One region of the Tatumella sp. UBA2305 genome, then DNA from elsewhere that is predicted to be linked to it. Evidence: predicted binding sites of a transcription regulator. Region 1 holds the regulator's gene; each other region holds the start of a gene.
The links. The regulator PurR, encoded in region 1, represses purine synthesis genes. The targets are predictions, from matches to a motif close to CANGCAAACGTTTGCNTG.
Positions count from the first base shown of each region.

Region 2: purE (5-(carboxyamino)imidazole ribonucleotide mutase) is a predicted target of PurR. The motif match lies at 5,257-5,274, and genes of this name have one in related genera.
Region 3: B3Z23_RS06375 (NCS2 family permease) is a predicted target of PurR. The motif match lies at 4,141-4,158, and genes of this name have one in related genera.
Region 4: pyrC (dihydroorotase) is a predicted target of PurR. The motif match lies at 3,779-3,796, and genes of this name have one in related genera.

Region 1 is NZ_DDVT01000015.1:610,502-617,980, forward strand. It holds gene B3Z23_RS09215 (alkene reductase) at 1-939, shown strand, start outside; gene gloA (lactoylglutathione lyase) at 1,036-1,443, shown strand; gene rnt (ribonuclease T) at 1,560-2,234, shown strand; gene B3Z23_RS09230 (Grx4 family monothiol glutaredoxin) at 2,291-2,623, opposite strand; gene B3Z23_RS09235 (C40 family peptidase) at 2,985-3,785, shown strand; gene B3Z23_RS09240 (YnhF family membrane protein) at 4,051-4,140, opposite strand; gene purR (HTH-type transcriptional repressor PurR) at 4,415-5,440, shown strand; gene punR (DNA-binding transcriptional activator PunR) at 5,450-6,352, opposite strand; gene punC (purine nucleoside transporter PunC) at 6,456-7,479, shown strand, end outside.
Region 2 is NZ_DDVT01000020.1:292,626-300,104, forward strand. It holds gene cueR (Cu(I)-responsive transcriptional regulator) at 1-199, shown strand, start outside; gene B3Z23_RS13850 (hypothetical protein) at 433-993, opposite strand; gene B3Z23_RS13855 (hypothetical protein) at 1,128-1,445, opposite strand; gene B3Z23_RS13860 (co-chaperone YbbN) at 1,718-2,575, opposite strand; gene B3Z23_RS13865 (SDR family oxidoreductase) at 2,650-3,438, opposite strand; gene purK (5-(carboxyamino)imidazole ribonucleotide synthase) at 3,597-4,661, opposite strand; gene purE (5-(carboxyamino)imidazole ribonucleotide mutase) at 4,658-5,167, opposite strand; gene lpxH (UDP-2,3-diacylglucosamine diphosphatase) at 5,304-6,020, opposite strand; gene ppiB (peptidylprolyl isomerase B) at 6,020-6,514, opposite strand; gene cysS (cysteine--tRNA ligase) at 6,724-7,479, shown strand, end outside.
Region 3 is NZ_DDVT01000015.1:5,694-13,172, forward strand. It holds gene B3Z23_RS06355 (arylsulfatase) at 1-567, shown strand, start outside; gene B3Z23_RS06360 (formylglycine-generating enzyme family protein) at 649-1,563, shown strand; gene B3Z23_RS06365 (SulP family inorganic anion transporter) at 1,577-2,743, shown strand; gene nac (nitrogen assimilation transcriptional regulator NAC) at 3,111-4,028, shown strand; gene B3Z23_RS06375 (NCS2 family permease) at 4,370-5,665, shown strand; gene B3Z23_RS06380 (AMP nucleosidase) at 5,788-7,236, opposite strand.
Region 4 is NZ_DDVT01000026.1:63,318-70,796, reverse strand. It holds gene B3Z23_RS18130 (flagella synthesis protein FlgN) at 1-345, shown strand, start outside; gene murJ (murein biosynthesis integral membrane protein MurJ) at 592-2,130, opposite strand; gene rimJ (ribosomal protein S5-alanine N-acetyltransferase) at 2,275-2,865, opposite strand; gene B3Z23_RS18115 (lipoprotein) at 3,118-3,681, shown strand; gene pyrC (dihydroorotase) at 3,816-4,862, shown strand; gene B3Z23_RS18105 (hypothetical protein) at 5,115-5,372, shown strand; gene bssS (biofilm formation regulator BssS) at 5,551-5,805, shown strand; gene solA (N-methyl-L-tryptophan oxidase) at 5,905-7,023, shown strand; gene acpA (acid phosphatase) at 7,264-7,479, shown strand, end outside.

The sequences.
Region 1 (7,479 bases):
ACAGAAGCCACTCAGATTTCTTTTCAGGCAAAAGGCTATGCCGGTGCCCCGGGACTGCATACTCCGCAGCAAATCGCCGGCTGGAAAACAATAACTTCTGATGTCCATGCTGCCGGTGGCCATATTGCAGTTCAGTTATGGCATACCGGACGTATTTCTCATCAATCGTTACAGCCAGAAGGGCTGGCACCGCTGGCACCCTCTTCGCTACCGTCTCAGACCCGGACTTCCCTGAAAGATATCGAAGGTCAGGTCTACCGTGAAGAAACCACACTGCCTCGTGAAATGACTCTCAGTGATATTCGCCAGGTCGTTGCCGATTTTCGTCAGGCCGCAATCAATGCTGCGGAAGCAGGCATGGATTTGGCAGAAATTCATGGAGCCCATGGCTACCTGATCCATCAGTTCCTGTCTTCACAGTCTAACCAACGTACCGACGAGTACGGTGGCAGTCTGGAAAATCGTGCCCGTCTGGTACTGGAAGTTGTTGACGCCATGGGAGAAGCCTGGGCGAAGAACCGTATCGCCATCCGGCTCTCGCCAGTGGGTGAGTTTCAGGCGTTGGGTAATGGTGCTAATGAAGAGGCTGAAGCGCTATGGCTTATCAGTGAACTGGCAAAACGTAAGATTGCCTACCTGCACTTATCTGAGCCGGACTGGGCCGGTGGAGCGCCTTACAGCGATGAATTCCGCCGTAAAGTACGCGAGGTGTTCCCGGGGGTCATTATCGGTGCAGGCGCCTACACCAAACAGAAAGCTGAAGATTTAATTAACCGTCAGTTGATCGATGCTGTTGCTTTTGGCCGTGATTATATTGCTAACCCGGATTTGGTTGAACGTTTACAGAAAAATGCCCCGCTGAACCCTCAGCACCCTGAGACATTTTATGGCGGTGCTGCTCAGGGATACACCGATTACCCTTTCCTGAACGATAACTAAGCACACCCACAGCGATTTCCCTGTTACACTAGTGGCCGGTTAACTTTCCGGTCATTGGTGTTTTATTGATGACTGGCCTGAATAAAAGAGGATGATATGCGTCTGCTTCATACCATGCTACGTGTTGGTGACCTGCAACGATCAGTGGATTTTTATACCCGTATTTTCGGCATGCGGTTGTTACGTCAAAGTGAGAACACTGAATACAAATACACTTTAGCCTTTGTAGGTTACGCAGAAGAAACTGAAGGCACAGTGCTCGAACTAACCTATAACTGGGGCGTTGACAGTTATGACCTGGGAAATGCCTACGGACATATCGCCATTGAAGTTGATAATGCCGCAGAAGCCTGCGAACGAATTCGAAAAGACGGGGGTAAAGTTTCCCGCGAAGCCGGTCCGGTCAAAGGTGGCACTACCGTAATTGCGTTTGTAGAAGATCCGGATGGTTACAAAATCGAGTTAATTGAAAAAAAACATACCGGTCAGGGACTCGGCAACTAACAGGCGATGTCTGCCTGAATCAGGCAGACTTTTTCTGCGGAAGTAATATTCACCCGATTATGTCCCGGTAGTAATAGTCAGACTACCGACTGCTCTTTTCGTCCAATGAGATACTGATGTCCGAAACTTCTTCGCTCAATGCACTGAATCAACGTTTTCGGGGCTTTTACCCTGTCGTGATTGATGTCGAAACCGCAGGTTTTAATGCCGACACTGATGCACTACTGGAAATTGCTGCGGTCACCCTGAAAATGGATGACGATGGCTGGCTGCAGCCGGACCAGACCCTGCATTTTAATGTAACGCCGTTTGAAGGTGCACTGTTACACCCTGAAGCACTGGCTTTTACCGGTATCGATCCTAATGATCCTGAGCGCAATGCAGTCAGTGAACATGAAGCGTTACACGCTATTTTCAAGATGGTACGCAAAGGCATGAAAGACAGTGACTGTGCCAGAGCGGTTATCGTGGCTCACAATGCCCATTTTGATCAAAGCTTCGTGATGGCAGCCGCGCAGCGCAGCCATCTGAAACGCAACCCTTTCCACCCGTTTGCCACTTTTGATACCGCGGCTCTCAGCGGGCTGGTTCTTGGCCAGACAGTACTTGCCAAAGCCTGTAAAACGGCAGGAATGACTTTTGACAGTCATCTGGCGCATTCCGCGCTGTATGATACCCAACAAACGGCAACCTTGTTCTGTGAACTGGTTAACCGCTGGAAAAGACTGGGAGGCTGGCCGTTACCCACCGGTGAGGATGATGAGACAGAGGCTTCTGTCGCGTCTGACTGACGCACAAAAAAATGCCCGCGTAAATAAGCGGGCATCAGAATCACCGTCGGTAACAGTTATTCTGCCGCAGGGTATTTCTCTGCGGTTTCTTTAATCAGCTGCTGAAGTTCGCCACGCTGATACATTTCAATAATAATGTCACAGCCGCCCACCAGCTCTCCGTCTACCCATAACTGTGGAAAAGTTGGCCAGTTTGCATATTTCGGTAACTCGGCACGAATATCCGGATTCTGCAGGATATCGACATAGGCAAAACGCTGGCCGCAGGCTGAAAGTGCCTGAACCGCCTGAGCGGAGAAACCACAGCTTGGTAATTTAGGGGAACCTTTCATATACAGCAGAATAGGGTTTTCAGAAATCTGAGTCTGAATTTTTTCGAGAGTGCTCATAGTACTTCCTTCGGGACAAAACGACATGTTTTGTTATTGTAGCGATATCAACCCGCCAGTGAAAACGACATTTTTCATCTACTACATAAAAGTTCACTTATATGGCATTTCGCGTTAAACCGTTAACAACTGCAGGATGAAAAATTCAGTCGCATGAAGTTTCATCAAAGATATGTGGCTTAATTACCTGTTTATGCTCAATTTTACGTCAAAAAACTTCTCGTAACAGATTCCGGAAAAAAGACCTTAACATTTAATAAAATTCTGGATTAGAATGAATTTGGGGCTGACTGAAAGGTCAGATGTTATTTTTTAATTTTGTCCGTCTTTTTCAGGACATTTAACCTGTAACCTGACAACTATGCGTCTACTGATCACGCTTTTTATTCTGGCTGTAGCACAGCTTTTTTTCAATGTCGCAGAGGCATCGCCTCGAACCGCGGTAAATGCCACATTTCACAAAACCACCCGTAAAGCTGTCACCGAAGAGGATGCACGCCGCAAGCGAAGACCGATTAAGACGACCAGTAGTCGACATAAAACCCGTCAGCCCCTGATCCATCGGGTGAAACACTTCACCAGTCAGCGTAAAGTTAAACATAGTCGTACAACGAAAGAATCTCTTCATCTGGCAAAGAATCGCAGACATGAAACTAAAAAGTATGGCCGTCATCGCCCCGCAGCTATAAAAACGACGCGTCATCCATCCGCCACACTGGCCGCTATCCGGATGAGTAAACAGCATCGTTTGCGTTATCAGAAAGCCCGTGCGACCGCGATGGTTAAACTGATGGATCAACTCGGGAAGCCTTATCAGTGGGGAGGAACCTCTCCGCATACCGGATTTGACTGCAGTGGTCTGGTTTATTATGCCTATAAAGACCTGGTGAATTTCAAAATTCCCCGCACTGCGAATGAAATGTACCATCTGCGCGACGCAGCACCGGTAAAACGTGATGAGTTGGAAAAAGGTGACCTGGTGTTCTTCCGTATCCATCGTCACGGCGCAGCTGACCATGTTGGTGTCTACCTGGGTGATGGTAAATTTATTCAGTCACCTCGCACCGGTAAAGATATCCAGATTACTGCGTTAAGTAATGAATACTGGCAGCGTCACTATATTGGCGCACGTCGCATGATGACACCGAGCACCGTCCGTTAATTTTTCTTTCCCGCCCCGGAAAACAAACTGCACCTTAAACGCCGAGAGTAAGGTGCAGTTTTTTATACTGAGAGCAAGCTGCCTGACCCATCCCCCCTTTTCCCCAACGTTGCTTGCAGAATTGAGTCGCTGGTAACCTCTACCGCAGCAAAGTCACCGGCATTTCCCGACAACAAAAAAAACCGGCACCAGACTGACCCGGTGACCGGTCCTGACAACTTAACCACACAGGCTGGTCGTCGATGGCTGAACCTGTGCGCGACGATTAATGCAATATGGCCGTAAAACTGAAGGCCATAATCATCAGCAACGCTACGACAGTAGTTGTCAGTGCAAGCTTAAGATCAGTATCCATCAGAACTCCTTTAGGCACACTAAAAGTAGGGAGATAGTTATAATCCCACACTGGTGCGCAAAAATCTCGTTTTATTGTGGCAGCCTTGCTAGAATTGCCGGTCTTTGTTGCGCAAATTCCTCAGCTGCTGTTTTTTTACCGGTTGTCTTCCCCGGACTCTCCCCTGACCTCTGAGTTCCCATTAAGACTGGTCAGTAGAATGCTGAACTGACGCAAACGATTAACATATTAAAAATCAATATATTATTTTTTTAAAACCAGGAGTACTCACTGAATGGCAACTATTAAAGACGTGGCAAAGCGTGCAGGGGTTTCGACCACCACTGTGTCCCATGTCATTAATCAGACCCGTTTTGTTGCGGAAAACACACGGAAAGCGGTCTGGGAAGCGATAAACGAGTTGCACTACTCCCCCAGTGCTGTCGCCAGAAGCCTTAAAGTCAATAATACCAAGACGCTGGGCTTACTTTCGACAACACTCGAAGCCCCATATTTTGCCGAAATTATTGAAGCTATTGAAAAAAAATGCTTTGACCACGGCTATACCCTGATTTTGGGTAACGCCCACAACGATCTACAGAAGCAGCGGGCTTACCTGTCAATGATGGCGCGCAAACGCGTAGACGGGCTTCTGGTCATGTGTGCCGAATATCCGCAAGAGCTGCTGGATATGCTGGAAGAAAACCGCAATATTCCGATGGTGGTGATGGACTGGGGGGTGTCACGCGGAGACTTTACAGACACGGTGCTGGATAACGCGTTTCATGGCGGATACCTGGCAGGGCGTTACCTGATTGAGCGGGGTCATCGTGATATTGGTTGTATCCCGGGACAAATGGAAAGAAATACCGGAGGTGGCCGGCTGGCAGGTTTTCTGAAAGCTCTGGAAGAGGCGGGGATCACTCACCGTGAAGAATGGAGCGTCCAGGGGGATTTTGAACCCGAGTCTGGTTACAAGGCGATGCAGAAAATACTTGCGCAACCTCAGCTCCCGACTGCGGTATTCTGCGGCGGGGATATTATGGCCATGGGAGCCATTTGCGCTGCAGATGAACAGGGACTGCGGGTGCCCCAGGACATCTCCATTATTGGCTACGATAATGTGCGCAACTCTCGTTACTTCACGCCGGCACTCACAACCGTTCACCAGCCAAAAAGTGAATTAGGCGAAAAAGCGCTTGAGATGCTACTCGACCGCATAGTGAACAAACGCGAAGAACCTCAAACCATTGAAATCCATCCGACACTGATAGAACGTCGTTCGGTAAGCGACGGTCCGTTCCACGACTACCGGCGCTAACCACCTCAGTCACTCCCTGAGCCATTCCTGGTTCAGGGTGGCAGTATCTCCCAGGTACTCCAGGATCCAGCGTAAAGCCGGCGAAGTACGTTGTTCTGACCAACTCACGCAACATGGACTTTCCGGAAACGGAACGGGTAGTTTCAGTTCTTTCGCTTCTCCGCTCTCTAATAGCGGCCGTGCAAGGTGGCCGGGGACCATAGCCACACACAATCCTGCCCTTACGCAATCCAGACCAGTCTGCCAGTCCGGTACGGTCATCCGACGTTGGTTATCCAGAGTCCAGGTCATCCTTCGCGGTAATTCCCTTGAGGTATCCTCCATAACCAGTGATGGCCATGCACGAAGCTGCTCCTCGCCCGACTGAGATTCTCTTGCCAGGGGATGTCCGGCACTGACGATACAACGCCAGTTAAGACGTCCCATATCCTGGAACGCATAACGCCCGGCTACCGGGACCGCCTGAGTCGCCCCAATCGCCATATCAACGCGGCCTGCGGCTAATGCATCCCAGACCCCGTTAAACACCTCTTCATAGATATGCAATTCAACATCCGGGAAGTGTCGGTAAAAGTCGATGGTCAGTTGCTGCATTCTGGAACGTTTAACGATACAGTCCATCGCAATACTGAGTTCACCACGCCAGCCGTTTGCCAGTTGCTGGCACTGACGCCGGGTTTCCTGCATTTTTTTGATAATCCCCCGACCTTCGCGAACAAAATGTTCACCTGCGGCCGTCAGTATCACATCACGGTGCTGTCGCTCAAACAATGAGACTGCCAGCCACTCCTCCTGTTGTCGCACGGTATAACTGATGGCTGAGGGTACCCGGTGTAACTCTCTGGCTGCCGCACTAAAGCTACCATTCCTCGCCACTGCATCCACGACTTCGAGCGCATATTCTGACCACATAGCAACCTTTCAATATTTTTCACAGTTGGTTGCAAATAATAACGGTTCACAACCCTCCACGCACCCTTTTAAACTCTGGCGCAAATTTCCACGAGGAGGATCGATGCGTCATCCGGTAATCTTTTTAGTCTATCTGTCATTACTCAGTATGCTGGGTTTTCTGGCTACAGATATGTATCTGCCTGCTTTTGAGGCCATGAAACAGGATCTGAATACCGATTCAGGTGTGATTAGTGCCAGCCTGAGCCTGTTCCTTGCAGGGTTTGCCTGCGCTCAGTTATTCTGGGGCCCGCTGTCGGATAAAGTTGGCCGGAAACCCGTTCTGGTGACTGGTCTGGCAATATTTGCATTGAGCTGTCTGGCAATGCTGTGGGTATCCTCGCCACATGCGCTATTGGCGCTGAGATTTATCCAGGCCACCGGTGTCTGTGCTGCCGCCGTCAGTTGGCAATCCCTGGTACTGGATCACTATCCGGCATCCCGCAGTCAGAAGATTTTTGCCACTATAATGCCCATGGTCGCATTGTCGCCGGCGCTTGCTCCGTTACTTGGATCATGGTTGCTGGCACATTTTCACTGGCATTCAATATTTTTGGTATTAACTGTGCTGACCTGCGTGTTGATAATGGCTACCCTGCGCTTACCGACCAGGCCAACGGCAGTTTCCGGAGCAAAGGACTCTGTAACCCCGGGTTTTTTGAAGTTACTCTCGGTACGCCAATACAGTGGCAATGTGCTGATCTATTCAGCCTGCTCTGCCAGTTTCTTTGCCTGGCTAACCGGTTCACCCTTTATTCTATCCGGGCTGGGGCTGACTACCGGTGATATCGGGCTAAGCTATATCCCACAAACCCTGACGTTCCTTGCGGGTGGCTTTGGTTGTCGTGCTCTGCTTAACCGGTTCAGTGGTCGTCAACTGTTACCCTGGTTGCTGGCGCTTTATACAGTGAGTATCGCTGGTGTTGTCGCTGTGAGTTTCTTTAGCCAACCTCAGCTGTTCAGCCTGTTACTTCCCTTCTGCGGCATGGCAATGGCTAACGGGGCTATTTATCCTGTCGTCGTTTCTGCGGCGCTTCAGGTATTCCCCGACGCAAGCGGTAAGGCTGCTGCCCTACAGAACGCGTTGC
Region 2 (7,479 bases), on a different contig from region 1:
TATGTTTAATGACCCTCATCGTCACAGCGCGGATATCAAAGCCCGCACGTTACGTAAAGTCAGTGATATCGACCGGCAGATGCAGGAACTTCAGGAAATGCGTCAGCGCCTGATAACACTGGCCGACAGTTGCCCGGGGGATGACGGGGCAGAATGCCCGATTATTGATAGCCTGTCAGGAAGCTGCCACCGCAAGTGATGCGGAGACAGCCATCTTTTTTCAGCCGATAATTTCCCTTTATGGACAGTACTTCTGAAAAAGGGCCAACGGCCTTCTGAGCCACAGGTGACAGGTTCGGGTTTTGGATGTAATTCACCCCGGGCCAATATTATCCGGCTATTCCCGACCCCTAAATTCGTCTGAGTATAAAATTATACTGATGAACAGAACGGTCATCCGGGGAATTACCCGGCAGAGGGCGGGTCAGTGATTTATGGAAAAAATTCATGCAGAATAGTTTCTTCATCCGAATTAAATACTAAAAAGTCATTCTCGTTGAGTTGGTTTTTGTTGATGAGCTGTTGTTTAACAGTGCTAAATTTTTTGGTGTCGGTAAAGAACAGCGCAGTGATATAATCCGAATCAATCAAATGCTGTTGTTCGGAAAGGCGTACCACCTCTTCGTAGCAACCAATCTCTTTATCCCCTAATCTTTGTGTCAACATACATCGTGTCAGTAAACAGGTGCGGTTTGGTTTTTTTTTACAGAGAGTTTTAAGAAATTCAATACCTTCTTTATAGTGTTTTTCGCCTATAAGGCTATTGGTGTACATTAACAGAATGTCGGTGTTTTCAGGGTATTGTTTACGAATTGAATTAATTTTTGAAAGGATCTCGTTACTTTGCGCAGAGTCCGCCATCACTAATTTTTCGACCAGAACGGCGACTTCGGCGACAGGACTGCGTTCTGTTGAAAGAGACCCGGAACAGGCATTTTTATAGCTGAAAAGAAGAAAAAGAATGGCTATTGCTCTGCAAGGTAATGATGTCATTTTGATATTACACCTGCCTGAATTTATTCAGTGAGATATAATGCGTTGCTTTCCCGGGGAATGGCGCCAGTGAGCCCGCATACTCTGTATTTAAAACGTAACCGCTGACTATTTTCAAAACTGGCTGAATTTTTTCACTCACTTGTAAAGTAAATCGGGCTCCCCCCAATAAGAATTTCATCCGGAGTGAGAGCAAAAGAGCTTCCCCGGGGATCTAAAATATATTTTTTACTATCAATATTATTTTCGACGGTACACCAGGGTTTAATCACGCCGGAACCATAAGCTCTGGCTGCATTACATAACATCGATGCGGAAAGAAATAATCTCTTCCCTTCTTTTACATCGTGTTCAGTGATATTCAGAAGCAGAGTGTAAGAGGCATGTAAAGCACCTACCCCTTCAAGGGCCAGGTAACCTAACGTCGAAAACCTGAACGATTTTGTTAGCATTTTTATCTTCCCTGATAAAATCAATATCACTCCGTTTTCCGCAACGATATCCTATGGAAAATGCTCAATCCTGGATTTTTGAAACTATATTAAGGCGCTAATCGTGTAAATGGGAATTTTTCAGTGATGTGAATTATTTTAATATCTTAAAATGTCTTATCTCTGAGGGGGGATAGAATATCTGACCTGGTGCGGACTCCGGAATTTGGTGATTTTCGACAGTCTGTCAGGAAGCTGCCACCGCGAATAGCAATGCGGTGGCAGCGCGGAGATTAATAGAGCAGGGAATACAACTGACGGCGATATTTTCCGGCCAGCGCATCACCGGTTCCCAGTGCTGCCAGAATTTCCTGGAAGGTTTTGCGCAGTTCGCCACCCCCGGCAGCCAGATCGGTTTTCAGAAAACCGAACAGCAGTTCCAGTGCTTCTTCGTTACGCCCCACCTGATGGAACTGAACCGCCAGTTTAGCGGCAATTCCGGTATTGGTTGGATCCGCATCAAGTTCCGTCTGCAGTTGCTGGATTTCCGGGGTATCCGCCGCCTGACGCAGCAGATCGATCTGCGCCAGTAAGCTTTGATAGCGGGTATCCCTATCCTGCAATGGCACGTGTTTCAGCACTTCTTCTGCTTCATCACTGCGGTTCAGCTGCAACAACGTCTCAGCCAGCAGGAACCCGGTTTCGCTGGCATGCTGGCTGAGTTGCCATGCATCTTTCAGCAAAGGCAGGGCTTCCAGAGGTTTCTCTTCATCCAGTAAGGCCTGAGCCTGCTGAACTTTGATTTCGTCTTCACGCGGCAACACTTTTTCCAGTAGTGTGCGGATGGCTTCTTCCGGTTGTGGTCCCTGGAAGCCATCCACCGGCTGACCGTCTTTAAACAGATAGACTGTCGGTATGGCCCGTAAGCCAAACTGTGAGGCGACCATCTGCTGTTCATCGCAGTCCAGTTTAGCCAGCAGGAATTGTCCGCGATACTCTGCAGCCAGTTTCTCCAGGACCGGGGTCAGTTCCTGGCAGTGCTGGCTGCGGGCTGACCAGAAGTAGAACAACACTGGCACCTGCATCGATTGCTCAAGGACCTGCTGCAGATTGGATTCATTAACATCAATAATCGGGGCTTGCGGTGACATAGGCTGTGTTCCTTGGTCTGAAAAATTAACCGTTATCTGTCAGATATGGGGACAGGCCGCCTGAGTTCAAGCGGCTATTTTTTCGGTGCTGAATGACTGCTTAAAATTCGATCCAGTAATATGCCTGGTAACAGACGACGCGCGACAGACATCATATGGGCGACAACCGTGACCGGATAGCGTTGACGTGGATAGCGGCTTTCCAGCGCATGACGCAGTTTCGGTAAAATTGCCTGCGGTGGCAGGGTAAAACGGGCGGCAATACCGGGATTGGTCACCGGACTCTCTGATTCACCCTGCACGACATTGCCGGTAAACTCCGTCGAAATGGGGCCCGGTTCAATCAGGCTGACCCGGATACCGCTGTGTTGCAGTTCCATACGCAGGGCATCCGACCAGGCCTCCAGCGCATATTTACTGGCGGCATAGGCACCGCGTCCCGGGGTAGAAATCAGACCCATCACGGAGCTGGTATTCACTATTCTGGCATTTCCGCTGGTCTGTAAACACGGAAGCAGCAACATCGTCAGTTGATGAACGGCGAAAAAATTGGCGGAGAATTGTTGTTCCAGCTGCTGGCGGGAGAGGGTTGGCAACGGACCATAAACCCCGAAACCGGCATTATTAAACAGCGCATAGAGTTTACCGCCGCTCAGCTCCGTGACCTGTCGGGCGGCTGCTTCCACGCTCTGAGGGTCATCCAGGTCGAGCAAAATACCCGTGTAACCGAGTTGTTCCATCCGGCTGACATCCTCCGGTTTGCGGCAGGCGGCAAAAACCCGGTAGCCGCGCATCAACAGGTCACTGGCAGCAACCGCACCAATACCACTGGAACATCCGGTGATTAAGATATTTTTTTGCATAAATTCACACGCTAATGGCGGAAGGAAGGCGTAAAACGCATTACAAGGTATGCCCGAGTATTACACAGAAACCGGTGGCAGCACCAATGGCTGGCCGGGAATTAGCGCCAAAAACAGAGAGACTGCACAGGAAAACCGGGGTTCCTGTGCAGGGGGAATTACAGTTTTTCGGTGGCCCAGTCGATAGCCGCGGCATATTCTTCCGGCAGCTGTGGGACCAGGGCCCGCAGATTCTCTTTAAGCCGGAGCGTATCACTGTCGGTGAGATTGAGGTGACCCAGTTTACGGCCAGGGCGCACTTCTTTTTCGTACCAGTGCAGGTGCACCAGAGGTTGTTCCAGCCATTGCAGATTCAGAGCACAGCCGATGATATTCACCATGACTGAAGGGGCGAAAACCACTGGCCGGGATAGGGCTAAACCAAGAATGGCCCGCAGGTGCAGTTCAAACTGACTGACAGAGGCGCCATTTTGCGTCCAGTGACCGCTGTTATGCACTCTGGGTGCCAGCTCATTAATCAGTAGTCCCTGTGGAGTGACAAAACACTCCATCGCAATCACGCCGACATAATCCAGTTCCTGCATAATCGCGGTAAGCATCGATTCCGCCTGACGTTGCTGGTCGGCATCCGGCTGCGGCAGAGCTACGCTGCTCAGCAAAATACCGTTATGATGCAGATTATGGGTCAGAGGGTAGAACACGGTAGTGCCGTCACGACCCCGGGCCCCGACCAGCGAAACTTCGCCGGAAAAATTAATTCCCTGCTCGACAATACACTCACCGTAGCACTCTTCCGGTAGCGTCAGGCAGTCAGGCTGACGCAGACGCCACTGGCCACGGCCGTCATAGCCGCCGGTGCGACGCTTGACGATGGCCAGTTCACCCAGCCGGGCAAAGACTTCCGGCCATTCGCTGGCATCGCTCAGCAATTGCCAGGGCGCGGTGGCCAGCCCCAGTTGATCAAGCAGCTGTTTCTGAGTCAGACGATCGGCCAGCCGTGGGAAAATATCGCGGTTGACAAACGCCGGGTGGCTTGCCAGCTCACGGGTCAATGCGGTTTCCGGCCAGCGTTCAATTTCTGCGGTGATCACGCTCTGACGAATCGGCAGCGCTTCCGGTTCTGCATCGGTGCCGACCGGATAAACGGCGATCCCCAGTGGTTCACCGGCCTGGCGCAACATCCGGCCCAGCTGTCCGTTACCGAGTACGCAAACTGACTTCATGCTTCCTCCCGTGGGTCCGGGTTTTCCAGAACCGCATCGCTCTGCGCTGTCCGCCAGGCGCTGAGACGGCTCGCTAATGCAGGATCGTTAACTGCCAGAATCTGGGCGGCCAGCAGTGCAGCATTCGCCGCTCCGGCTTTACCAATGGCCAGCGTTCCAACCGGAATACCGCGTGGCATCTGCACAATCGAATAAAGGCTGTCGACTCCGCTCAGTGCGGCGCTTTGCACCGGAACACCCAGCACCGGGACTAAGGTTTTCGCCGCCAGCATACCTGGCAGATGCGCTGCTCCGCCGGCACCGGCGATAATCACATGAAAGCCCTGTTGTTGGGCATTTTCAGCAAAACTGAACAGTTTGTCCGGGGTGCGGTGGGCTGAAACCACTTCCACATGATGGGCAAGATTCAGTTCGTTAAGGATTTCTGCAGCATACTGCATCGTAGCCCAGTCACTTTTAGAACCCATAATAATAGCGATACGGGCCGGGGCAGTATTCGACGACATGCGGTCAACTCCTGTGAGCAATTAAAGAACCTGTAGCGGGACAGGTTATACACATTGAGAAGGGCGTGAGAATAGCATGAGACAGCGCGGAGGAAAACGGTTGCGTACCCACACAACCGGACATTTCACGTGAAACTTACCAGGGAAAAGCGTGAAGGGTGACGCCACTGTCATCCAGGATGATCACCGACCCCTGTCGGTGCCATGCGCCGAGTACCGCACGTTGTGCCGGCTGATGGCTGACTGTCAGATGGTGGATTTCCGGACGATGGGTATGGCCATGGATCAACAGTGAAGCGTGATGGCGTTGCATCACCTGTTCTACCGCCTGTGGATTGACATCCATGATTTCCATGCTTTTTGACTGGTTGGCCTTGCTGCTGTCATTACGCATTCTGGCGGCAATTTTCTGGCGGACAAACAAGGGTAACATCAGGAATAGCCGTTGCAGCCAGGGCTGGTGGACTTTTTTACGAAAACGCTGGTATCCCTCATCGTCGGTACACAGGGTATCGCCATGCATTATCAGCACCCGGCGGCCATACAGTTCCAGTAACTGCTCTTCCGGCAGTAACTGCATTCCACAGCGTCTGGCATAGGCCTGGCCCAGCAGGAAATCGCGGTTACCGTGAATAAAGAACACCGGGACGGTTAACGCCTTCAGGGCTTCGGCGACCTGCTGATGTAGCGGGTTTGGGTCATCATCACCAATCCAGCTCTCAAACAGGTCACCGAGGATATACAGCGCTTCACAGTCTGTGGCTTCGCGTTGTAAAAAACGCAGAAAACCGGCAGTGATTGCCGGTTCTTCCTGACACAGATGCAAATCTGCTATAAACAGCGTTCGCGGCATTACTCGCTGACGGTCACTTTCTGGATAACAACGTCATCTTTTGGCACATCCTGATGCATACCACTGCGGCCGGTAGAGACGGCTTTGATTTTCTCAACCACGTCCATACCTTCAACTACTTCAGCAAACACACAGTAACCCCAGCCCTGCAGGCTTTCGTCACGGAAGTTCAGGAAGTCGTTGTCGGCAACGTTGATGAAAAACTGTGCAGTGGCAGAGTGTGGCGCAGAGGTACGGGCCATTGCCAGGGTACCGCGGGTGTTTTTCAGACCGTTATTTGCTTCGTTACGGATTTCGGCTTTGGTCGATTTCTGTTTCATACCCGGCTCAAAACCACCGCCCTGGATCATAAAACCGTTAATAACGCGATGGAAGATAGTGTTGTCGTAAAAACCTTCGCGGCAATACTCCAGGAAGTTTTGCACGGTAGTCGGGGCTTTATCGTCAAATGTTTTAATAACGATATCACCAAAATTCGTCTGGAAAGTGACCATAATTTCATCCTGTCATGGTTATTGTCGGTATTTAACTCTTCCTGATTACAGGGAAGGGCAATCGCAGAGGCTCCTTATATCATAAAATTCAGGGTTACGGCAGTATGCCGAAAACTGATGATGCCGGATGGCTTGCTTTACGTCGCAGTCACGTGAAAAATACGGCACAATAACCACAGTTATCGCACACGTTTAAACGGAAGAGTTAAATGCTAAAAATTTATAACACTCAGAGCAGACAAAAAGAGGAATTCAAACCTATTCATGCCGGTCAGGTCGGTATGTACGTGTGCGGTATTACCGTTTATGACCTGTGCCATATTGGTCACGGCAGGACTTTTGTAGCTTTTGACGTGGTTTCACGCTATTTACGCTATCTGGGCTACCAGCTGAAATATGTCAGAAACATCACCGATATTGACGATAAAATCATTAAACGTGCCAACGAAAATGGTGAGACCATTGAAGTGCTGACCAACCGGATGATCGGCGAGATGCACAGCGATTTTGATGCGCTGGGTATTCTGCCGCCGGACGTGGAACCGCGTGCTACCCGACATATCGGTGAGATTATCGAACTGGTAGAAAAACTGCTGCAGCGTGGTCATGCCTATGTAGCTGACAACGGTGACGTAATGTTCGATGTGCTGAGTGACAGCCATTATGGTGAACTCTCCCGCCAGGATCTGGAACAGTTACAGGCCGGTGCACGGGTCGAAGTCGCCGATGTGAAGAAAAATCCAATGGATTTTGTACTGTGGAAAATGTCCAAAGCCGATGAACCCAGCTGGCCTTCTCCATGGGGGGCGGGACGCCCTGGCTGGCATATTGAGTGTTCTGCGATGAACTGCAGCCAGCTGGGAGCGCATTTTGACATTCACGGCGGTGGATCTGACCTGATGTTCCCGCATCATGAAAACGAAATCGCTCAGTCAACCTGTGCGCATGGTGGTGAGTATGTAAAT
Region 3 (7,479 bases), 600 kb from region 1:
GAAGATCATCTGGCAGGCCGTGGGACAGGAGGATTTTTTGATGGTTCGTATTTTAGTTCTGCGGAGGGTGGAATACGTACACCACTACTGATTCGCTGGCCTGGATATATACAACCGGGTATTGAAAGTAATGAGATGGTCCATGTCACTGATATGTTCAGCACGTTAGCTAAATTTACCGGCTGTGATATCCCACAAGACAGACTTATTGATGGTATTGATCAGAGTGCATTTTTTCTTAATGAACAGGAAAACTCAAATCGTGAAGCCTGTATGGTCTGGCTTAACGACGAATTACATGCTGTAAAATGGAAAGACTTTAAAATTAATTTTAAACGTCAACAACATTTCCATGATCCTGAATTACCTCTTGGCTTTGCCCGTATTACACATCTTCAGGAAGATCCTAAAGAACGAGAAGCGGTTAATCAGAGATATGTTCGATGGTGGGTTATGCAACACGCACATCGGATAGTTCGTGAATTTGAAGACTCGGTGAAAAAAGAAGCCTTAATACCCCCTGGGTCGTTACTGGACTTTATTCCGGATCGCATAACCGAAGCATAATATCAGTAGTCATTCACTTTATCTTTTATTGATGTCCTCCGGGGCAGGGATTTCTTTGCCCCGAAATCAGGAGTAAACATAATGAATGTTCAGTCTGTCAGACCGCGTCATGACAAGGGAATACTGATCCCATCCGGAGAATTTACCATGGGCTCTGAACAATTTTATCCGGAAGAGCGTCCGTTGCGCCGTGTTAAAGTGAGGGAGTTCCGCATTGACAGACATCCGGTAACCTACCGGCAGTTTGCACGGTTTGTAGAAAATACCGGCTACCAGACTTTTGCAGAGCTTCCTCCGGACCCATCACTTTACCCGGATGCTGATCCTTCCTTTTTGGTTCCTGGATCCCTGGTATTTACCCCGCCCTCAAGTCCTGTCAGCTTACTAGATTTTCGGGCCTGGTGGGCCTATGTCCCCGGGGCCAACTGGCGTTATCCCTGGGGAAAAGCCGCTGGCAAACAGCCTGACCCCGACCATCCTGTGGTACAGGTAACGTTTGCCGATGCACTTGCCTATGCGAAATGGGTGGGAGGAACATTACCTGATGAAGCTGAATGGGAATATGCAGCAAGGGGAGGGTTGGAGGGTAAGACATACTCATGGGGAGATGAGTTTATGCCGGCAGGGCGACATATGGCAAATACCTGGCAAGGGCGTTTCCCCTGGGAGAATCTGGCTGAAGATGGCTTTACAGGGACGTCACCAGTGATGTCATATCCGGCGAATGGTTATGGATTATTTGATATGACAGGCAATGTATGGGAATGGACAAGCAGCAGATTCACACCAAATCATGCTTCTTCTTCGCCTCATAACTGTTGTACCCCTGAAAGGGTTGTAAATATTACCGGGCAACGAAATGTTGTGAAAGGAGGGTCACATTTGTGCGCTCCAAATTACTGTTTACGATATCGGCCCGCAGCACGACAAGGACAAACACTGGATACGGCTACCAGCCATATTGGATTTCGATGCATTACCAGAGTGGGTTCCTGAAGGAGTGGAATCAATGAAATTATCTTCGGGAATTTGGAGTAGAGAAATTGTCGCAGGCCTGGTTACTGCCTTAGCACTCGTGCCAGAGGTTATTTCTTTTTCGGTAATTTCTGGCGTATCTCCAGAAATAAGCTTGTTTTCATCAGTCATATTGTGTCTGACATTATCATTTGCCGGTGGGCGTCCTGCTATGGTAACTGCGGCTGCAGGTTCTGTGGCACTGGTTGCCGGACCTATGGTTCATACGCACGGTCTGGCTTATCTGATGCCTGCCGTATTGCTTTGTGGTGCGCTACAACTTATTTTCAGCTGTGCGGGCTTTGCTGGCATCATTAGATTTATAAAACAACCGGTGATGAATGGTTTTGTAAATGCACTGGGAGTATTGATTTTTGCGGCTCAGTTGTCTTCGGTTAACCATCACGGAATTATCATCTATATATTATTCGCTCTGGCAGCCATTATTACCGTGTGTGTTCCACGGCTACTTCCCAGAGTCCCGGCTCCATTGATTACAGTACTTATTATTTCATTGTTGGTTTATTTTGCCGGACTCACAGTACCTATGGTCGGAGTTCAGGGAACTGAATTGAAAGGGGACATGATTCGTGACTGGAATATGGCGCCAGTTAATTTTCATACACTGATGATAATTTTCCCAACGGCCCTGAGCATGGCGTTGGTAGGGTTGATGGAAACATTACTTACGGCAACCGTCGCCGATGCAATGACTCAAACCTCTTCAGATAAAACGCGTGAGTCTTTAGCCTTAGGAGCAGCTAATCTTCTGGCGGGTTCTCTGGGAGGTGTCGCCGGATGTGCGATGATCGGGCAGTCGATAGTAAATATTGAGTTGGGAAAAGCCCGTACCCGCCTCTCAACCTTTGCTGCTGGCATTACTTTACTGTTACTGAGTACTGACATGAACAATATATTAAACAGAATACCTATGGTTGCGTTGGCCGGTATCATGGCAGTAGTTGCGATGAAAACGATTAACTGGAATAGCATTCGCCCTGCGACACTGATAAAAAGTCCCTGGTCAGAAACCCTGATAATGATAGTTTCAGTCGGGATCACCGTTTTTACCGGGAACCTGGCAGCAGGTGTAGCCTGTGGGGTAATCCTGACCTACATTCTAATTTTTAGAAAGGCCACAACCATCCCGACACTCAGATGAGTTGACTAATGCTCTGCTCTAATGGCTGGTTAACTTAACTAACACAATGCTGCCAGCCCCATGGCGTGGCAGTGTTAACAGCCTCTGACAGGGAGCAATGCTATTTTGGCTTTTGGACAACGTCAACCTGCACTAATGGCAGACATTTTGCACTGGCCTGGTGCGTTTTTTAGTGTTCTCTGTCATCGAACTGAAATAACCCTGTGCTTAAAAAAACAACAGAACAGCCTCTTTTCATAGTGTTTTTGTTATGACCTGTCTTTGCTGACAGGCTTTATTCATTTCTGGCCTGGTTATTGCAACTACCGGTATATCCATCCAAAGGCATAGCCTGTTTTGAGTTTCCGGATTTCGTGACGGGGGAAAAATGAATCTAAGACGTCTGAAATACTTTGTGAAAATTGTCGATATCGGCAGTCTTACCCAGGCCGCAGAAGTTCTGCATATTGCGCAACCGGCACTGAGCCAGCAGGTCGCTACGCTCGAAGGTGAAATGGACCAGCAGTTGCTGATCCGCACCAAGCGTGGAGTGACTCCGACAGATGCTGGGAAAGTCCTCTATACCCATGCCAGAAATATTTTGCGGCAGTGCGAACAGGCTCAACTGGCGGTGAATAATGCCGGACATACCCTGAGTGGACAGGTCTCAATTGGTCTTGCTCCCGGGACTGCAGCTTCTTCACTGGTGATGCCATTACTGCAGAAGTTGCGTGAGACATACCCGGAAATTCTGGTTTATCTGCACGAAAACAGTGGTCATGCTCTGAATGAAAAAGTGCTGAATGGCCAGCTGGATATGGCATTGCTCTATGACCGGACACCTGTTACCGGGCTGAACTGTCAGCCGTTAATGAAAGAAGAACTGTATCTGGTAGGCACCGGGAATTCTCCGGGACATACGGTTGACCTGGGTGAAGTTGCCGGCATGAATCTCTATCTTCCGCGTGATTATAGTGCTGTACGTCAGCGGGTTGATGAAGCATTTTCCTTGCGCCGGTTAAGTGCACATATCATTGGTGAAATTGAATCTCTGTCGACCCTTTCAGCAGCAATTTCCAGTGGCATGGGTGTTTCGGTATTGCCTGAATCTGCCGCGAAATCTTTAACTGCACCTATCAATGGCTGGATGGCAAAAATTACTGCACCTTCGTTACACCTGCCTTTATCGCTAAATATCTCTTCTGCTCTGCCGTTGTCGGGTTCGGCCCAGGCGGTTAAAAATTGCCTGCTGTCACTGACACAACAAACTATAGTGGATGAACATGAACTGATGCTGGTGAGTTAACCAGCAGTTTACTGTCAGATGCCGGTTATCCGGCATCGCTATAATTTTTCCTGCCGGTAATCAGAAAAACTTATTGCTCCCGGTGCTGTCGATGATTAGGATCGGCAGCCGGAAGGAAAACGTTTGCGCTTTCATGGTGCAGCCAGGTGTGGTTTTTCTGTCCAGCTATTCTCCGGGAATACTGACCTGTGCTATGCCATGGCACGGGTTTTGCTTGTGTAATTCTGTTTGGGGTGATGTGAAAAAGCCTTCTGCCGGACACAGTGTCGCAGAGGGCTTTTTCTGAAATGCCGTAATAAAAATGAAAATCGTGGTAAGCGATATCAAAAAGGGATCGACTCATGCTTGAAAAACTCTTTAAGTTGAAAGCAAACAAAACCAGCGTTCGTACTGAAGTGATTGCCGGTTGTACTACCTTCCTGGCAATGGCCTATATCCTGTTTGTTAACCCAAGTATCCTTGGTGCCACCGGGATGGATAAAGGTGCAGTGTTCGTGGCGACCTGCCTTGCTGCGGCAATCGGTTCTGTACTGATGGGTATGATTGCCAATCTGCCGATTGCTCTGGCTCCGGGCATGGGCTTAAACGCCTTTTTCACTTATACCGTCGTGCTGCATATGGGATACCACTGGGAGGTTGCTCTGGGTGCGGTATTTATTTCGGCATTAACCTTCTTTGCACTCTCTTTGTTTAAAATTCGTGAGTGGATCATTAACAGCATCCCACTGCCTTTACGTTCGGCGATTGCTGCCGGTATTGGTCTGTTCCTGGCACTGATTGCACTGGAAGGAGCAGGAATTGTGGTAGGTAACCCGGCGACGCTGGTGGGTCTGGGCGATATCACTAAACCAGGCGCGTTACTGGCGCTGTTGGGCTTCTTCCTGATAGTCATTCTTGAAGCACGTAAAGTGACCGGTGCGGTATTGATTGGTATCCTGGTGGTCACCGCGATTGCGATGCTGGCAGGTTTAACTCCCTTTGGCGGAATCTTCTCCGCTCCTCCGTCACTGGCTCCAACCTTCCTGAAACTGGACATTGCAGGTGCATTCAACGTTGGTCTGGTGAGTGTGATTTTCGCATTTCTGTTTGTCGACGTGTTTGATAACTCGGGTACGCTGATTGGGGTGACCCGTCGTGCCGGTCTGAGCGATGAGAACGGCAATATTCCGGCAATGGGGCGTGCTCTGGTTGCTGACAGTGCGGCAGCACTGTTCGGTTCACTGCTGGGCACTTCTACCACCACCAGTTTTGTGGAATCAGCAGCCGGGGTAAGTGCGGGTGGCCGTACTGGTCTGACATCGGTGGTGGTCGCTATCCTGTTCCTGTTGTCACTGTTCTTTTCACCACTGGCGGGGAGTGTACCGGTCTACGCGACAGCACCAGCACTGTTATTTGTGGCGGTACTGATGACCTCTGGTCTGGCTGAGATTGACTGGAAAGATATTACTACTGCCGCGCCGGTAGCGGTGACTGCGATTACCATGCCATTCACCTATTCGATCGCCAACGGGATCGCGTTTGGATTTATCACCTGGACCGTAGTGAAGTTACTGAGCGGAAAGGTGCGTGAAGTGAATCCGGCACTGATTATTCTGTCGATTCTGTTTGTCATCAAACTCGGCTGGTTAAGTGCCTGAGTATTGAATCATCCGGCCAGGACTGATGGGGTTATGAACAGTTGTGGCTGGCATTTTAAGGGGCGGATATCCGCCCCTTGTTATTTGTGTTTTCTGTCACGTTATGCTTAGGAAATGCTGCCTCAGCGGAAAGGCGGTTCGTCAAAGGTACGAAGTTTACGGGAATGCAGGCGGTCGGCCTCTGCCTGGAGCAACGACACGGCACAGATCCCGATATGCAGATGTTCGGAAATAGCACCTTCATAAAACCGGTTAGCCTGACCGGGCAGCTTTATTTCACCGTGCAGGGGTTTATCAGAGACACAGAGCAGGGTGCCATAGGGAACCCGAAAACGATAACCCTGGGCTGCGATTGTGGCACTTTCCATATCCACTGCAATGGCCCGGCTTTGATTAAAGCGTAATGCTGATGCTGCATAACGTAACTCCCAGTTACGGTCATCAGTGGTCACCACCGTACCCGTCCTCAGGCGTTGTTTAATATCCTCACCGTGAATCCCGCTGACCTGACGGGTAGCATCGTATAGTGCCCGTTGGACTTCAGCGATACTGGGTACCGGAATATCCGGTGGCAGTACAGAATCTAACACGTGGTCATCCCGTAAATAGGCATGTGCCAGCACATAATCACCAATCCTCTGACTTTCGCGTAATCCTCCACAATGGCCAATCATCAGCCATGCATGCGGACGCAGTACGGCCAGATGATCACAGATGGTTTTGGCATTCGAGGGACCTACACCGATGTTTATCAGCGTTATTCCACGTTTATTATCGGCTATCAGATGCCATGCCGGCATCTGGTGTTTTTTCCACGCGAGATCAGTCACAATATCTTCCGGTTGCTGGCTTTCGGCGGTAATTTCTATTCCTCCGGCACAGACTAAGCGGGTATAAGGAGTCGCCGGGTCCCGGACCTGGGCCACCGCCCAACTGACGAATTCATCGACATAGCGGTTATAGTTGGTGAACAGGACAAAAGGCTGAAAGTCTGCAGTGGAAGTTCCTGTGTAATGACGTAGCCGGGCAAGAGAAAAATCGGTGCGTAAGGCATCAAACTGTCCCAGTGGGAAATCACCTTGTTGACCCAGCAGGCCATCAGAAACCTCGTTACCAATATGCGACAGATCGGTCACCGGGAAGTGGCGGGCGATACTGGCCATGATCTCCCGGTCCGCTGGTAGTTCCGTACCTTCAATGACATAAGGATAGGGAATTTCTGTCCGGGAAGGGCGCACTTCCAGAGTAAAGTCATACTCACTCGCCAGCATCCGGAGCTGTTCACGTAGATAATGACGTAACAGCGCTGGCTGGGTGACGGTAGTGGCATAACTGCCCTGGCGGGTAAATCGTCCCCATGCTCGTACCCGGCTGGCCGGTGCGGTTTCTCCCTGCCAGTTCAGATGCAGCTCAGGATAGACAAACAGACCTGCGGCACGGGTGACAGGGTCCGGTAATATCCCCTGCAGGGCATAGTTTTGCAGTGCCTCACGCAGGGCAGTGACAGATTTCTGGTACCCGGACTCAAGAGCATCCAGGGCGTGTTCTATATCTTCAGGAAGTACAGTCATTTTAGCTCCGGTCTTCGGGGGTCTTCTGTTAGCCTGGTGGCTGCTACCGATTATTACCCGTTAACCCCGCCAGAGAAACTTAAGTTTTTTCTGAAAACCCAGATATTCAGCGGCGGCACTGTATAATTTACATTCATGCATTCGTATAAATAACTGATAATTTTGCAGAGATAAAAAATTTTTTAATAAATAACAATGTATCAGATTTGTTAAGTAGTGTTTTTGGAGTGTGGGGTATAGAAT
Region 4 (7,479 bases), on a different contig from region 1:
ATGATACAGAGAGAACAGCAGGAACTGAGCAGTGCCCGGCCTGACAGCTACCGCTTACAAAGTCTGACCGAAGATAAACAGGCCGCATTAAATACCCTGAGTTATCTTGATACCCGTCTGACCGAGACCGGGCAGCCAGTCGGGCTGACTGCGCCATTTGCCCGTTCCGAAGAGTTGCACTCGTTGTGGCTGGACCTGTGTCATCAACTGTCAGTTTTACAGCAAGCCAATCAGCATACCGGTATGCTTTTACAGCAGCAATTTCAGTGGACACAACAGGCACTGGCTGTATTAACACCACTTAAAAACCAGCATTTCTACGGCCCGGATGGTCAGACGAAATAACGGATAAAAAAAGTGTCGTCATCCCTTCCCGGAACGGGGCGCTCCCCCTGTCCGGTGCTTTTTTTGCCTGAATTTCCGGACCACTGTATTCTCCGACAAGGTGATTAACGGCACCCGGATAAGCCCCGGGACTCCGGGCGAAGCACAGCCAGGTCTCCTGCGTAAAGTGAAGATCATATCGCCCTGAAGGGATACTGAAGGGAAATGAACGGCAGCCACAGAACTGTCACTGCCGGTCAAGCCTAATCAGGTCTGGCTACGACGGGCAAAATCTTTCACTCTGAAACCCAGCAGACCCAGACTGCCAAAATAAACCGCCCCGCCAACCGCACAAACGCCGGCCAGCCGCAGGATACGCCACACCATTTCGCCTTCGCCCCATGACGGCATGTAATGCAGGATAACGCATAATACGGCGGCCATAATCACTACTGAAATAATCAGACGAATTAGAAAACGAGCCCAACCAGGCTGCGGCTGGAAAAAGTTTTTCTTACGTAACTGCCAGAATAACAACGCTGCGTTCAGGCAGGCTGCCAGACCAATCGACAGGGATAATCCGGCATGTTTCAGTGGCCCGATAAATGCCAGGTTCATAATTTGTGTCGAAATCAGGGTCACTATGGCAATCTTGACCGGGGTTTTAATGTCCTGACGGGAGTAGAACCCGGGCGCTAACACCTTCACCACGATCAGCCCAACCAGCCCTACCGCATAAGCAACCAGCGCCCGTTGGGTCATCAGTGCATCGAACGCAGTGAATTTACCGTACTGGAACAATGCTGAAGTCAACGGCCCTGCGAGAATACCAATGGCGACCGAACTTGGGATCGCCAGTAACAGGCATAACCGCAGCCCCCAGTCCATCAGGTGAGAATATTCAGTAAAATTTCCACTGGAAAAACTACGCGACAATGAGGGTAACAGTATTGTACCCAGAGCCACACCCAACACCCCCGACGGAAACTCCATCAGGCGGTCAGCGTAGTACATCCATGAAACAGAACCAGAGACCAGAAATGAAGCAAAAATAGTGTTTATGATTAATGAAATCTGGCTGACGGATACCCCCAGGATAGCCGGCCCCATCTGACGTAATACCCGCCAGACACCGGCATCACGCAGATTAATTCGTGGTAAAACCAGCATACCTATCTTACGTAAATGCGGCAGTTGGTAGCCCAACTGCAGTACCCCACCGGCAACCACCGCCCATGCCAGAGCCATGATATGCGGATGAAACCAGGGCGCGGCCACCAGCGCAAAGAAAATCATACTTACATTCAATAAGGTCGGGGCAAAAGCCGGCACAGAGAAACGGTTCCAGGTGTTCAGAATAGCACCAATTAATGAGGCTATAGAGATAAGCAGAATATAGGGAAAGGTAACCCGCAGCAGTGCCGTGGTCAGTGCAAATTTATCTGCGGTATCTGCAAAACCTGGCGCGGTAACGTAGATAACCCAGGGTGCCGCCAGCATTCCCAGCAATGTCACCACCGCCAGTACCAGTGTCAGTAATCCGGAAACATAAGACACAAAAATACGGGTCGCTTCTTCACCCTGTTTATTCTTGTATTCAGCCAGAATCGGCACGAATGCCTGAGAAAATGCCCCTTCGGCGAAGATACGGCGCAACAGATTGGGTAATTTAAACGCCACAAAGAAGGCATCAGTTGCCATCCCTGCCCCAAAAACCCGGGCAACAATCGCATCGCGCGCAAAACCCAGCACACGCGAAAACAGCGTCATAGAACTGACCGCAGCCAGTGATTTAAGCAAATTCATAAGTGTTCAGACATCCTGCAATTTCGACATTTATGTCCCGAACGGTAGTCAGGTTCCCGTTCAGTGGTTCGCTCATCCAGCGAGCCGGCGTTAGTCTACTGAGGCTGATAAAAATCACCAGCGATGTTTGTTACAAGGCATGAGTTAGCAGTATTTATCTGCGCTGCCTTCCGCCCAGGTCAGTGCGGTGAGCACATGGTCTTCCCAGACGCCATTAATCAACAAATACTGTCGTGCATAACCTTCTTTTTCGAATCCCAGCCTGGCCAGCAGATTACCGCTGCGCTGATTACGTGGCATATAATTTGCCATGATGCGGTGAATTTTGTGCTGACGCTGCATGTAACGAATCGCTGCCTGCAATGCTTCCTGCATCAGTCCCTGTCCCTGCCATTTTTCTCCCAGCGAATAGCCGAGATAACAGGCATAGAAACAGCCACGCACCACATTACTGAAATTCGCCACGCCCATCACTTCCTGACCGGTGGGGTCCAGCAGAATAAAATAGTAAGCCGCCCCCTGCCGTTGCTGCTCAGTCATAATTGACAGCCGTGGCTGCCAGCCGGAAGGCTGAAAATAGCTCTGGTCGCGGATAGGCTCCCATGGCGTGAGGTAATCACGGTTAGCTGCATAATAATCTGCCATTCGCCACGCATCACGGTCGTTCACCAAACGCACCACCATCCGGTCAGTGGTCAGACTGACCCGCGAAGATACTGTACGATATCCAAACATAAATACTCCCTGACTGATGAGCAGATAATAGGCGGCACTGTCCTTTCTGACCGGCCGGCAGGCTATGTTAATACCAGCAGTAAATTTATCCCATTAAAAACGCACTGTTTTGCGACTATTCTGCACCGCCATTCCCCGCGACTGACAATAGCAGTAACATCCTCTGCCAGGCCTGACGGATGACACCCCCGGAGAACTCAGGCAAAATGATCATCAGACAAGCCAGGATGTTATCTGTAAGTTGAGGAATAAATGCGTAAATTTGTTTTCTGTCTGTCGGTGTTTTTTACAGTATTGCTGCTCAGTGGCTGTAACCACCTGACAGAATATTCAATCAGTGAACAGCAGGTAAACAAAGCACTGCAAAAACATGATAATTATCAGAAAGACATCGGCGTTAACGGACTGGCAAACGCCCATATTGTCCTGAGTAATCTGCAAGCAGCTATTGGACGGGAAGAGCCGAATAAAGTGATGCTGTCCGGTAGTGCAGATATCCGTTTGCAGTCACTGTTTGGTGATAAGCACGCGGTGGTGAACCTGAAAATGAAAGCTCAGCCAGTCTTTAACCCACAGCAGTCAGCTATTTATCTCCGGGACCTGGAAATTACCGATATTCAGGTCACCCCGGATAAGCTGCATGATGTGGTAAGCGCCCTGACGCCGTTGCTGAATCAGTCACTGAAGCGCTATTTCGAAGAGAACCCGGCTTACATCCTGAGTGCGGATCACAGCACCGCCGAAGCCCTGGCGAAAAAGCTGGCGAAAGGACTGGAAGTGAGACCCGGAGAACTGGTGATCTCTTTGAAACCTTAAACCGAATAAAAGTCCCCACCCCCCTGTGGCATAAAATCAGTACAAATAATCAGTGCATTCCTGTCACAGGGGCTTTATTCTTAGTCCCCGGTAAAAACCCGCAAACGTTTACTTTCCACGCCGGAGCCTGATGCATGACTGCCCATCCTGAAAAGATCACCTTACGCCGCCCCGATGACTGGCATATCCATTTACGTGATGACGAAATGCTAAACACCGTTCTGCCCTATACCAGTGAGGTATTTGGCCGGGCGATAGTCATGCCTAACCTTGTCCCTCCGGTGACCAGCGTGGCGGCGGCCAATGCTTACCGCGAACGTATTCTGGCAGCATTGCCAACAGAGCATCGTTTTAAGCCACTGATGACCTGCTATCTGACCGACTCTCTCGACCCGGACGAAATCGAAACGGGTTTCCGCGATAACGTATTTACAGCGGCCAAACTGTATCCGGCTCATGCCACCACCAACTCCAGCCACGGTGTCACCAGTATTCAGCATATCGCTGCAGTGCTGGATCGTATGCAGTCACTGGGTATGCCATTACTGATTCATGGAGAAGTGACGGACTCACATGTCGATATCTTTGACAGAGAAGCCAGATTTATCGAACAGGTACTGATTCCCCTGCGTAACCAGTTTCCTGAGTTACGGGTGGTGATGGAACATATCACCACTAAAGATGCGGCGGAGTACGTCACTGCCGGTGATCAGAACCTGGCCGCCACCATCACGCCCCAGCATCTGATGTTTAACCGTAATCATATGCTGAGTGGCGGAATCCGCCCGCATCTGTATTGCCTGCCTATCCTGAAACGGAATATCCATCAGGAAGCATTACGTACGGTGGTTGCCAGTGGTCACCCTCGTTTCTTCCTCGGTACCGATACAGCGCCACATTTACGCCATCGTAAAGAAACCAGCTGTGGTTGTGCGGGAGTGTTTAACGCACCAACAGCCCTGCCAGCCTATGCCACGGTGTTCGAAGAACTGGGCGCACTGCAGCATCTTGAAGCCTTCTGTTCTCTGAATGGCCCACAGTTTTACGGATTACCGGTTAACACCGATACCGTAACTTTGCAGCGTAATCCCTGGACGGTTCCTGAATCAGTGACTGCTGGTGATGATGTGCTGATCCCTTTCCTGGCAGGGGAAACCCTGAACTGGTCAGTGGTCGCCTGAGGTTGATACCAGACTTGACCTGATGAGTATCATACTGTATTTATATACAGCATAAGCTCATATCGCCGGACTGATTAGCCCGGCGATGTACAGACTGTCACTGACAGTCAAGTCACAATTAAGCGTTGATACGCCTGCCGGGTGTCGCCATCCGGTTTTTTTATTCCCCTCCCCTGGCCGAACTGCTACTGGACGCAGGGTGTGATGTTGCCTATTCTTTTTCCAGTATATTTTTTAAGGGAAGAATAAGTCATGAATCAGAGTAAGCCAGAAGAGGCCATGACGTTTGGCGAATTACTAACCCTAATCCATCAACAACAGCAGCGGTTGCAGGTGCTGGAAGGAAGCCTCTCACAACTGATGACTCTGCTCAGCCCCGCATTACAACAACAGATGATTCATTATCTGACTGACCAGGCTGAAGCTTTGGAAAACCCACCTGAGCTCCGGCAACAATATACGGAGCTGGCATCAAATATACAGAGCCGGACTTTGCCAGACAGCCTCTGAGTGCTGAGGCTGTCCTGTCATTTACGATTCTCTTTGCTCAACAGGCTTCGCAAATTTTTACCATTAATCTGCCATTTTACGGGATACATGTTATAATTTTATTGCCTTGCAATATTTTAAATAAGGCCGGATTTAAACCTCAATCTACACGTCGTTTAACGAGTAATCAGGGGGTTTTATGGATAGAGAGAACGATGTTATTCAGACTCATTCACTGGTCGGCTGGGATATCAGTACCGTCGACGTCTACGATGCAATGATGATTCGCCTTCATTCGCTGTCTTCCCTCCAACAGAAAGAAGAAGAAGCGGATATCGGACCGACATACTGGTTAACTACCGACGTTGCACGACAGTTTATATCGATCCTTGAAGCCGGAATCGCCAAGATAGAATCCGCAGAAAACCGGACCGGACAACTTTCCCGACATTAATCTCTCATCTGCAGGCACCCACCAGGGTGCCTTTATTGTTGTTATCATCCCCTGCTCTGTTATCCTGTTTCTGTGCATTTTCACAGGGGATAACGGGTAATGATTTACGATTTAATAGTTGCCGGCAGCGGATCTGCCGGTGCGGCAGCAGGTTATTACGCCAGCCGGGCTGGGCTGAAGGTGTTAATGATCGATGCTCACCACCCTCCTCATACCGAAGGATCACACCACGGTAAAAACCGGCTGATTCGTTATGCCTATGGCGAAGGCGAAAAATATCTGCCTTTGCTGTTGCGATGCCAGGCATTGTGGCAGGAATTCGAACAGCACGCCGGGGCGAAAATCCTCCATCCCTGTGGAGTGCTGAATGCCGGCCCACAGGGATCTCAGTTTATGAATAATATTCTGCTCAGCGCTGAACGCTGGTCCCTGAATACAGAAATCCTGACGGCTGCTGAAACAAGGCAGCGTTGGCCGGAAATTATGCTGCCAGAACATTTTCAGGCAGTGTTTGAAAAAGATGCCGGATATCTGGACGCCGAACCCGCGGTCGAAAATTGGGTGCGTCTGGCACGTGAACAGGGGGGTGCTCAGCTGTTTAACTGTCCGGTCAGTGCTGTCAGCCGGCAGGATGATCTGCAAATGGTTCAGACCGCTGACGGAGAATACTTCGCCAAAAAACTGCTGGTAAGTTGCGGTACCCGGGTACAGACCTTATTACCTGACCTGCCGGTGTCTCCAAGACGCAAAGTTTTTGCCTGGTTTCAGGCCGATGGCCGCTACAGCGAGAATAACCATTTCCCCGGATTCAGCATTGAATTGGATGACGGCAGCCAGTATTACGGCTTTCCTGCGCAGGATAATGCCCTGAAGGTAGGGCGCCATGACGGTGGACAGCCATTGTTACTGGAAAAACCTCGTCCGATATTTGGCAGCGATTCCCGGGATGGCAGTGAGTGTTTTAGCTTTCTGAGGCAGTGTCTGCCCGGAATCGGTGGTTGTCTGTATGGTGAGTCCTGCAGTTACGATATGTCTCCGGATGAAGACTTTATCATCGATACGTTGCCGGAAAATCCTGATTGCCTGGTCATTACCGGACTCAGCGGACACGGATTTAAATTTGCGCCGCTGTTCGGGGAAATCGCCAGTCATTTTGCTGCCGGTAACCCTTTGCCGGACAACCTGGCCCCCTTCTCCCTCGGCCGGTTCAATGGCTGATATTTATCCTGCCGCACGACTCTCTGAGGTGTGCGGCAGGATATGCCCACTCCCCCTCCGGTCATCAGATTATGGCTGTCAAAAAAGTCATATTGACCGAAGCCTGAGCTGAACACTGCCTTAGGGTGGAGATAACGTCATTTCCCGCCTGACTTATACCACACTGTCATAATTCCTTAATCAGGTTCTTATAGGATTCAGCCTGCTTTCACCCTGATGAATCTATTAAGGTTATCTGCAATGAAAAAACCAGAAAATGAGCAGCCAAAAGACAACGGAAGTCAGCCCGAAGCACAGGCATCAAATCCGGATAATCCAGCCCGACGCCGTTTCCTTGCCGGTGCTTCGGTCATCGGCCTTAGCTCCGGGATTTTGCCCCTGGCAGGTGCCAAAGCTGCCCCTGCTCATCAGCAAATTGCGTTGAGCAAACTCCCTGCAAAACAACAGGATCAGTTA